One region of the Streptomyces antibioticus genome, then DNA from elsewhere that is predicted to be linked to it. Evidence: riboswitches for the same ligand, from Rfam matches in the RefSeq annotation. Region 1 holds a riboswitch; each other region holds the start of a gene.

Region 1 (3,505 bases):
CGGCGGGGAGTCCTCCCGCCTCTACAACCGGCTGGTGCGCCGCGACCGTACGGCCGTCGCCGCCGGCTTCGGACTGCTGCGGCTCGCCGGGGCGCCCTCCCTGGGCTGGCTGGACGTGAAGACGTCCGGCGACGTCGAGGTGCCCGTCATCGAGGCCGCGATCGACGAGGAACTCGCCCGGTTCGCCGCGGACGGGCCCACGGACGAGGAAATGGAGCGCGCCCAGGCCCAGTTGGAGCGCGAGTGGCTGGACCGGCTCGGCACGGTCGCCGGACGCGCGGACGAACTGTGCCGTTTCGCCGTCCTGTTCGGCGACCCGCAGCTCGCCCTGACCGCCGTACAGCGCGTGCTGGACATCACCCCGGAGGAGGTGCGGCAGGTCGCCGAGGCGCGCCTGCGGCCCGACAACCGCGCGGTCCTCGTCTACGAGCCGACCGCCCCCGAAGCCACCGCCGACCAGGACGAGAACGAGGAGGCGGCCCAGTGAGCGAGCTCGCCACGATGGAGTTCCACCCCCAGCCCCAGGCCGGCGAGGCCACCCCCTGGGCCTTCCCGGCACCCGCGCGCGGCACACTGGCCAATGGCCTCACCGTGCTGCACTGTCACCGCCCCGGCCAGCAGGTCGTCGCCGTCGAGATCATCCTCGACGCGCCCCTCGACGCCGAGCCGGCCGGTCTGGACGGCGTCGCCACGATCATGGCGCGCGCCTTCTCCGAGGGCACCGACAAGCACTCCGCCGAGGAGTTCGCCGCCGAGCTGGAGCGCTGCGGCGCCACCCTCGACGCGCACGCCGACCACCCCGGCGTCCGGCTGAGCCTGGAGGTGCCCGCCTCCCGGCTGCCGAAGGGGCTCGGCCTGGTCGCCGACGCCCTGCGCGCGCCCGCGTTCGCCGACAGCGAGGTCGAACGCCTGGTCCGCAACCGCCTGGACGAGATCCCGCACGAGCTGGCCAACCCCTCCCGCCGCGCGGCCAAGGAGCTGTCCAAGGAGCTGTTCCCGGCCACCGCGCGCATGTCGCGCCCCCGCCAGGGCACCGCGGAGACGGTCGAGAACATCGACTCGGCGGCCGTCCGCGCCTTCTACGAGAAGCACGTCCGGCCCGCGACGGCCACCGCCGTGGTCGTCGGCGACCTCACCGGCGTCGACCTGGAGAAGCTGCTCGGCGACACCCTGGGCGCGTGGACGGGCTCCCAGGCCCAGCCCCTGCCGGTCGCGCCGGTGACCGCCGACGACGCCGGCCGGGTCGTCATCGTGGACCGCCCGGGTGCCGTGCAGACGCAGCTCCTCATCGGCCGGATCGGCGCCGACCGGCACGACCGCGTGTGGGCCGCGCAGGTGCTCGGCACCTACTGCCTCGGCGGCACCCTCACCTCCCGCCTGGACCGCGTCCTGCGCGAGGAGAAGGGCTACACCTACGGCGTGCGGGCGTTCGGCCAGGTCCTGCGCTCCGCCCCGGACGGCTCGGGCGCCGCGCTGCTCGCCATCAGCGGCTCCGTGGACACCCCGAACACCGGGCCGGCCCTGGACGACCTGTGGAAGGTGCTGCGCACCCTGGCCGCCGAGGGGCTCACCGACGCCGAGCGCGACGTCGCCGTGCAGAACCTCGTCGGTGTGGCGCCGCTGAAGTACGAGACCGCCGCCGCCGTCGCGGGCACGCTCGCCGACCAGGTCGAGCAGCACCTGCCCGACGACTACCAGGCCACGCTGTACCAGCAGTTGGCCGCGACCGGCACCGTGGAGGCCACCGCGGCCGCCGTGAACGCCTTCCCGGTGGACCGCCTGGTCACGGTCCTCGTGGGCGACGCCTCGCAGATCCGGGACGCCGTGGCGGCCCTCGGGATCGGCGAGGTGACGGTCGTCGCGGCCGAGTAGCCGGACACGCCGCGTAGCCGGCGAACGGACAACTGCGCGGCCGCGTACGCGCGTACGTCCACCACGAGCATCGGGCGGCCCCGGTGACGGAAGCGTCACCAGGGCCGCAAGATGTCCGAATTGATGCGGAGGCTGCCTGTCTGCCCTGTGGCGTGCGCTACAAAAACCGTGATCCGTTTGAGGATTGAAAGCGGCGCCGCATAGCGTCAGTCGGGCTGTTCGTCAGGCAGTGCGCCGCAGCCGCGGCACCGGACAGTCATCGCCGAGTCCCCGTACGGCGCGAGCCAGGGGAGCCGGGGACCCACTCTGTGCAGTCCCTGGGGTGAATCGGACGCCCGCGCGTACGCGAGGGGGCCCGTAGGAGACCTTCCTGCTCCGAACCCGTCAGCTAACCCGGTAGGCGAGAAGGAAGGAAAGGACCGCCCAACTTCATGGCGTTCACCTACGCCGCCGGGAAGCCGGCCGGGAAGCACCGTCGCCCCAGCCGGATGCAGCGCACCAGCGCCCGCGCGGCCGGCGTCGCGGCGCTCACCACCACCGGCGTGATGGCCACTGTCGCCTCCTCCCCGGCCTTCGCCGCGGAACCCGCCCCCGCGCAGACCGCGCTGATCCCCGTGGTCACCGGCGACGACGTCGCCGACCAGATCGACAACCAGGTCATGGCGCAGAAGGAAGCCGCCTTCGAGGAGGCCGCCCGCGAGGCCGCCGCCAAGAAGGCCGCCGAGGAGCGCGAGGCACGCGCGCGTGCCGCCCGTGAGGCCGAGCGCAAGCGCCTCAACACCTTCGTCATGCCGATCAGCGGCTCCTACGTCTCCACCGGCTACCAGGCCAGCAGCTCCCTGTGGTCCTCCGGCAGCCACACCGGCGTCGACTTCCACGCCTCCAGCGGCACCCCGGTGCACGCGGTCGGCATGGGCACCGTCGTGGAGGCCGGCTGGGGCGGCGCGTACGGCAACCAGATCGTCATCAAGATGAACGACGGCACGTACACCCAGTACGGTCACCTGTCCTCCATCGGTGTCTCGGTCGGCCAGCAGGTCACCCCGGGCCAGCAGATCGGCCTGTCCGGCGCGACCGGCAACGTCACCGGTGCGCACCTGCACTTCGAGGCCCGCACCACGGCGGAGTACGGCTCGGACCTGGACCCGGTCGCCTACCTCCGCTCGCACGGCGTGAACCTCTGACGGCGACACATCGTCCGGCCCCGGCCCCACGGCCGGGGCTTTCGTCGTTTTCGGGACCCCGCTGTCCAAAAAATATCCCTGGATTCCGGCCTGCCGTCGGAAATTCCGGCTCATTGCAATAGAGTCACGGAACACACGTCAATCGTCGACGTTTCACGGGGATTAAGGCGGAGGTCGGTCATGCGTATTCCGGCGCATTCGGTGTGCACGGCGATCCGGGACGACATCGTCGCCGGTGTCTACGAGCGCGGCAGCCGTCTCACCGAGGAACTTCTCGCCCGCCGTTACGGCGTTTCCCGGGTCCCGGTCCGCGAGGCGCTGCGCACCCTGGAGGCCGAGGGCTTCGTGGTCACGCGCCGGCACGCGGGCGCGTGCGTGGCGGAGCCCACCGAGCACGAGGCGGCCGATCTGCTGGAGATGCGGATGCTGCTGGAGCCGCTGGGCGCCGC
Region 2 (3,505 bases), 2.2 Mb from region 1:
CGCCCTCGTAGGTGTCGCGGGAGACCAGGTTGTAGTGGGGCTGGAGCGCCACGTACCGGGCGAGGCCCTCGCGGTCGGCGAACTCCAGGGACGCCCGGAGGCGTTCGGGCGAGATGTTGGAGGCGGCCGTGTACCGCACCTTGCCCGCCCGCACCAGGTCGTCGAGCGCGCCGACGATCTCCTCGACCGGCACCTCGGGCTTGTCGAAGTGGGTGTAGTACAGGTCGATGTGGTCGGTGCCGAGGCGGCGCAGGGAGGCGTCGGCGGCGGCCTTGATGTTGGCGGCGGTCAGGCCGGGGAAGTCCGGGTGCTGGCTGACCTTGGTGGCGATCACCAGGTCGTCGCGGTTGCCGCGGGCGGCGATCCAGCGGCCGATCAGGGTCTCGGACTCGCCGCCGCTGTTGCCCTCGATCCACGCCGAGTAGGAGTCGGCGGTGTCGAGGAAGTTGCCGCCGGCGGCGGTGTAGGCGTCGAGGACGGCGAAGGAGGCGGTCTCGTCGGCGGTCCAGCCGAAGACGTTGCCGCCGAGGGCGAGCGGGAAGACCTGGAGGTCGGAGGTGCCGAGCTTGCGAAGAGCAGTCATGCCTCTTCCCAACGGTCACCGGTGCCGGGACGATTCCGCCCGCCGTGCGAACAGCGTGTGAAGCGGCGGGCGGATCAGTCCGAGCCGGGAAACCTCAGGGGTTGAGGCCCTTGCTCCGCAGCCAGGCCCCCGGGTCGATGCCCGACGCACTGCCGCCCGGGTGGACCTCCAGGTGGAGGTGGGCGCCGGTGACGTTGCCGGTGGCGCCGACGCGGCCGATGACATCGCCGGTCGCGACCTTCTGGCCGACGCTGACGCTGATCGACGACTGGTGGGCGTACCAGATCTCGGTGCCGTCGTCGAGGGTGAGCACGGTCTTGTAGCCGTACGAGCCGTCCCAGCCCGCCGACGTGATCGTGCCGCTGTGCACGGCCTTGATCAGCGTGCCCGTGGGGGCGGCGAAGTCCAGGCCGGTGTGGTAGCCGGAGGACCAGTAGGCGCCGGCCTCACCGAAGGTCGAGGTGATCGTGTACGAGGAGGTCGGCAGCGCGTACTGCGTGGCCAGCTCGGCGAGGCGCGCGGCCTCGGCCTTCTCCTTGGCCTCCGCCTCGGCCTTCTCCTTGGCGGCGGTGGCCTTGGTCTCCGCCTCCTTCTCGGCCTTGGCGACGGCGTCGGCCTCGGCCTTGGCCGCGGCTTCCGCGGCGGCGAGCTGGGCCTGCGTCTCGACCTGCGTCTGCTGCGACTCGACCTGGGCCATGATCCGGCTGCGCAGGGCCTCGCCGGCGTCGGCGGCGCTCTGCGGGGCGGTGTCGTCGGCCTGCGGGGTGGTCACGCTGCCGAAGCTGCTGAGCGTGGGGGCGGTGTCCTCGGCGGGCTCGTCGTCGGATATCAGCGAGCCGACGTTCGGCAGGTCCGGCATGGAGATGGAGACCGGGGCCTTGCCTGTGTTGGCGCTGGCCATCCCGCCGGCGCTGACGGCGGCGATGACGCCGACGCCGAGCACGGTGGAGCTACGGGCGAACCCTCCTCCGCCGCCGCGCTGCTTGGCGACCCGGTGCTTGCCCCGGACCGGGCGGACGGACTCCGCGGTGGGGTTCCACTCCTCCCAGGGGCCCTCGTCGTCGGTGCGCGCGCCGCCGTAGACGAAGGTGTCGGCGGACCGCTGACTCGGCACGAACGGGGCTTCGGGGGCAGGCCGGTTGGACACCACGCGGGCGCACTCCTTTCCTTCCGCCGCCTACCGGGTTAGCTGACGGGTTCGGAGCGGGAAGGTCTCCTACGCGCGTATACCGTTCGTGACTCTGCGAGTTCACGGGCGGCTGCCGTGCGATTCACCCCAAGGTGGTGGTTCCCCGGTTCCCTTGCGGGATTCGGCGCGTGCGCACGGAGCCGTCGCTTGTGACGGCTGGGACGACCGCGCTGCGTTATCGAACGTTAATAGACCCGGGGGCGCTATTCCAAGCTGTTCCCCTTGATCAACAACATTTCTGGCCTGGACTTTCAGGCCATGAACGATGAAAAACGGGCGAGTTGACCGGCGCCGCCCCTACCCCGGGAACCGTTCAGTAGTCATCCCCGTTTTGATGGTGACTCACTTGTTATGCGCAGAGCGCACGGCCGGTCACCGGTGGTAGCCGCACATGGACGCGGAACGCACCGAGGGCCGGAACCCTCTCGGATTCCGGCCCTCGGCCTTCAGTAGCGGGGACAGGATTTGAACCTGCGACCTCTGGGTTATGAGCCCAGCGAGCTACCGAGCTGCTCCACCCCGCGTCGATGAACACCACTCTACGCCATCCCGGGGGTGGAAAGCACATCGGTTATCCGGGCAGGTGCCGGTTGGGCTTCTGGGCCCGTTCCGCGTACTCCGGGAGGACGACGACGTCGACGCCGTGGGCCGCCAGCAGGCCGCTGCCGTCCGCGTTCTTCACGAAGGTGTCCGGCTCCCGCCAGGCCGTGACGACCCGGCGCACCCCCGCGTCCAGGACGAGCCGGGCGCACGGCGTGGGCCGGGAGGCGCGGACGGCGCAGGGTTCGAGGCTGCTGTAGACGGTGGCGCCGGCCAGCCGCGGGTCGGCGGGGTCGAGCTTGGCGAGGGCCGCCTCCTCGGCGTGCGCCTGGAGGTCGTCGCCCTCGCGGGAGTGGCCGCGGGCCAGCTCGGTCCCGTCGGCGGCCACGACCACCGCGCCCACGCTGAACGCCGTGTCCGACGGCGGGCACTGCGTGGCCAGCTCGCAGGCGAGGGCGAGCCAGTGCCGGTCGGCCGCGGCGGGGAGGTCACCGGTGCCGGGGGCGGTGGGCTCGTAGCGCATGAGGACGACGTCCTCGATCCGCCGCGTCTCGGTCAGCCGGAGGCGTCCGCCCTGGTAGGCGCCGGGGCCGAAGAGCCGGGGCGCGTCCGGGTCGCCCACGAAGAGGGGGGCGAGGACGAGCTGGAGTTCGTCGGCGAGGCCCTGCTGGAGGAGCTGGCTGTGGACGGTGCCACCGCCCTCGACCATCAGCCGGCGCACCCCGCGCTCGTCGTGCAGATGGGTGAGGAGGCGCCGCCAGTCCAGCTCGGCGCCGAGGGGGACGACGTCCGCCGCGATGCCGAGCGCGCGGGCCCGTGCCGCGCCCTTCTCCGTCGTATAGACGACTTTCTCGCCGCCGCTGTGCCAGAAGCGGGCCTCCGGGTCCAGCTCGCCGGAGCCGCTGACGGTGACCTTGAGGGGGTACTCCGGCCGGCCCTCCGCGAGCCGGGCGGCGCGGCGGTCGGGGGAGTTCACCAGCAGCCGGGGGTTGTCGGCGCGGATGGTGCCGGCGCCGATCAGGATCGCGTCGACCGAGGCCCGTACGGCGTCGACCCGGTCGAAGTCGGCGGGGCTGGACAGGAGCAGGCGCTCGGAGGTGGTGTCGTCCAGGAAGCCGTCGAGGGAGACGGCGGCGGACAGCAGGACGTACGGGTACGGCATCGGCGCGGTTCTCCTGGGAGACGACGGAAGG
Region 3 (3,505 bases), 2.7 Mb from region 1:
GTTCCGGATGTGTCCGCACCGTCGTCGCGCCGGTCAACGCTGTCCAGAGAAAGGCCCCCGCATGCTCTCCGGGTCCGGTCGTCACCGTCGTCCTCGCCAGGCTCCGGCGCTCCTTGTCGCAGCCGGCGTGACCGGCTCCGCCATCGCGATCCCGCTGCTCGCCGCCACCGGCGCGAGCGCGGCCGAGGGCACGGTGTGGGACCAGGTGGCCCAGTGCGAGACCGGCGGCTCCTGGAGCGCCGACAAGGGCACCGGCGAGTACGGCGGCCTCAGCCTCACCCAGGAGCGGTGGGAGACCTACGGCGGGCTGGACTACGCCGCCAGCCCCGACCTGGCCAGCCGCAACCAGCAGATAGCCGTCGCGCAGAAGCTGCTCGCGGCCGAGGGGGTCGGCGCCTGGGGCACCTGCGGGCTGACGTCCGGGCTCACCAAGGAGTCCGGCGCGCTGAACGTGGACACGGGCATCGCTGACGGTTCATCCGGTTCGTCTGGTTTGTCCGACCTGTCCAAGGGGGAGTCCGGCTCCTCGGCGTCCGGCGGCTCCGCCGGCTCCGGCGCGACCTCGTCGCCCGGCGCCTCCGACTCCACCGAGGGTTCGGCGAGTTCGTCCCCTTCCTCCTCTTCTTCCCCTTCCCCCTCTTCGTCCGCTTCGTCCGCCGACGAGGAGGACGCGGCCGCCTCCGAGGGTGCCGCGAAACCGGGTGGCGCGGCGAAGGGCGGCGGCACGCCCTCCGGCAGCCCCGAAGCGGACGAGTCGGGCGAGTCGGACAAGTGGGTGCAGGACGTGGGTTCTTGGAGCCTCGTCGACACCGGCACCCTCGGCTCCGGCGGCCGTCACCGCGGCGCCACCGCCGAGGAGGGCCCGTCGGACGGCCTGGCGCCCGCCTCCGCCGGCCGGCACGCCGCCGAGGAGGTCTACACGGTCCAGGACGGCGACTCCCTCGCCTCCATCACCGACTCCCTTGGCCTGGAGGGCGGATGGCGCGCCCTGTACGAGGAGAACCTGGAGCGCATCGGTGCCGACCCGAGCGTCATCGTCCCCGGTCAGGCGCTGGACACCGGCGCCGAATAGGGCCGGAACACCCCCAAAGGCACCGGGAGTTCACGTCACACTTCGCGCCGAATGTCCGGTTTGGTGAAAGTGTGGGATGAGTCTCAGAAGCCCTGATCGTCTTTGGAATTCCGCGAATTCCGTGTCTACGGTCGAGCCGCTCGGCAACCCGGGCCCCGGTCGTCGCAACGCCGAATCCTGCCAGTGGCGCCCCGGGAACAGTCGTCGCGTCAAGCGCCGCAGGCAGGAGCGGGGGACCCAAGGTAAGTGCCGGAACCGGCGGTCGACGCCGTGACCGGCTCGGGGTGAAGCCGTGCACCGTGAGGTGCGCGGCCGGGCAACTCAACCGGCCCGAACCCGACAGCTCACCTCGCAGGCGTCGGTGAGGGGATCGTTCCATGCTGTTTTCCGGTAAGGGCAAGCACCGCCGTCCGTCCAAGACCACCCGCGCCGCCATGATCGCCGGCGTCACCGGTGTCGCCGTCGCCGCCCCGCTGATGGCCGCCGGCAACGCCTCCGCCGCCACCGCCTCCGAGTGGGACGCGGTCGCCCAGTGCGAGTCGGGCGGCAACTGGTCCATCAACACCGGCAACGGCTACTACGGCGGCCTCCAGTTCTCCGCCTCCACCTGGGCCGCGTACGGCGGCACCGCCTACGCCTCCCGCGCCGACCTGGCCTCCAAGACGCAGCAGATCACCATCGCCGAGAAGGTCCTCGCGGGCCAGGGCAAGGGTGCCTGGCCGACCTGCGGCGTCGGTCTGTCCAACACGCCGTTCAACGGCGGCGCCTCGGCCGGCTCCGACAGCGGCTCCTCCTCGGCCCAGACCCCGTCCGCCGCCCCGACCGCGGGCAGCACCGGCTCCCGCGCCGGCGAGCAGCAGGCCGCCTCCCGCTCCGCCGAGCGCCCCGCCGTCGGCAAGAGCGAGCAGAGCACCAAGACCGTCACCACCCCGACCGGCAAGAAGGTCAAGAAGGGCGACGGCGAGTACAAGGTCGTCAAGGGCGACACCCTCAGCACCATCGCCACCAAGCACAAGGTCAAGGGCGGCTGGCAGAAGCTGTTCCAGCTCAACAAGGGTGTCGTCCAGGACGCCGACCTGATCTACCCGGGCCAGCAGCTCCACCTCAAGTGAGCCGCGGCCGGGCCGTCGCTCCCCCCAGGTGACACCCGGCCCCCAGCGGGACCACAGCTTCCCCACAAGCGGGCCCCGCACACTGAGTACCTCGTGAGGGTCACCCCCCGTCCTCACGGGCCCCCGCCCCGGTGCGTCTTCCCCCGTACGCACCGGGGCGGGGTTTTTCGTGCGCCGGATTTTCGCCTCCACGCCACCCACCCTTTGTTCCGGGCGGAAACAATGGGTACGGTCTACCTGTCCACCGGACGGTCTGTCTGTCCACGGGACGGTCGGTCGGCTGCCGACGCCCCGAAGGCGGTTAGGCTCTAGTCGCAAGGCCCACACGGCCCCGCACACCCAGCGTCACATCCAAGAAGGAGATGCTCGTGCCGTCCATCGACGTCGTCGTAGCCCGGGAAATCCTGGACTCCCGAGGCAACCCCACGGTCGAGGTCGAGGTCGGCCTCGACGACGGCAGCACGGGTCGTGCCGCCGTCCCGTCCGGCGCCTCCACCGGCGCCTTCGAGGCCATCGAGCTGCGCGACGGTGACCCGAACCGCTACCAGGGCAAGGGTGTCGAGAAGGCCGTCCTCGCCGTCATCGAGCAGATCGGCCCCGAGCTGGTCGGCTACGACGCCACCGAGCAGCGCCTGATCGACCAGGCCATGTTCGACCTGGACGCCACCGACAACAAGGGCTCCCTCGGCGCCAACGCGATCCTCGGCGTCTCCCTCGCCGTCGCCCACGCCGCCTCCGAGGCCAGCGACCTCCCGCTCTTCCGCTACCTGGGCGGCCCGAACGCGCACCTGCTGCCCGTTCCGATGATGAACATCCTGAACGGCGGCTCGCACGCCGACTCCAACGTGGACATCCAGGAGTTCATGATCGCCCCGATCGGCGCGGAGTCCTTCTCCGAGGCGCTGCGCTGGGGCACCGAGGTCTACCACACCCTCAAGAAGGTGCTGAAGGCCAAGGGCCTGTCCACCGGCCTCGGCGACGAGGGCGGCTTCGCCCCGAACCTCGGCTCCAACCGCGAGGCCCTCGACCTCATCCTCGAGGCCATCAAGGAAGCCGGCTACGCGCCCGGCGAGCAGATCGCGCTCGCGCTCGACGTCGCCGCGTCCGAGTTCTACAAGGACGGCACGTACCAGTTCGAGGGCAAGTCCCGCTCGGCCGCCGAGATGACCGAGTACTACGAGGAGCTGGTGGCGGCCTACCCGCTGGTCTCCATCGAGGACCCGCTGTTCGAGGACGACTGGGCCGGCTGGAAGGTCCTCACCGACCGCCTCGGCGACAAGGTGCAGATCGTCGGCGACGACCTGTTCGTCACCAACCCCGA

The links. Region 1 has a riboswitch for cyclic di-AMP ahead of AFM16_RS29005 (M23 family metallopeptidase). Riboswitches for the same ligand answer to the same signal wherever they lie in the genome.
Region 2: another riboswitch for cyclic di-AMP. It lies ahead of AFM16_RS18865 (M23 family metallopeptidase); the one in region 1 lies ahead of AFM16_RS29005 (M23 family metallopeptidase).
Region 3: another riboswitch for cyclic di-AMP. It lies ahead of AFM16_RS16215 (LysM peptidoglycan-binding domain-containing protein); the one in region 1 lies ahead of AFM16_RS29005 (M23 family metallopeptidase).

The regions. Positions count from the first base shown of each region.
Region 1 is NZ_CM007717.1:6,389,552-6,393,056, forward strand. Features, by position in the region: gene AFM16_RS28995 (M16 family metallopeptidase) at 1-487, shown strand, start outside; gene AFM16_RS29000 (M16 family metallopeptidase) at 484-1,872, shown strand; cyclic di-AMP (ydaO/yuaA leader) riboswitch at 2,123-2,289, shown strand; gene AFM16_RS29005 (M23 family metallopeptidase) at 2,304-3,056, shown strand; gene AFM16_RS29010 (GntR family transcriptional regulator) at 3,237-3,505, shown strand, end outside.
Region 2 is NZ_CM007717.1:4,203,739-4,207,243, forward strand. Features, by position in the region: gene AFM16_RS18860 (aldo/keto reductase) at 1-583, opposite strand, end outside; gene AFM16_RS18865 (M23 family metallopeptidase) at 678-1,733, opposite strand; cyclic di-AMP (ydaO/yuaA leader) riboswitch at 1,743-1,909, opposite strand; tRNA gene AFM16_RS18870 (tRNA-Met) at 2,223-2,296, opposite strand; gene AFM16_RS18875 (dihydrofolate reductase family protein) at 2,344-3,474, opposite strand.
Region 3 is NZ_CM007717.1:3,652,992-3,656,496, reverse strand. Features, by position in the region: gene AFM16_RS16220 (LysM peptidoglycan-binding domain-containing protein) at 62-1,072, shown strand; cyclic di-AMP (ydaO/yuaA leader) riboswitch at 1,277-1,445, shown strand; gene AFM16_RS16215 (LysM peptidoglycan-binding domain-containing protein) at 1,450-2,184, shown strand; gene eno (phosphopyruvate hydratase) at 2,547-3,505, shown strand, end outside.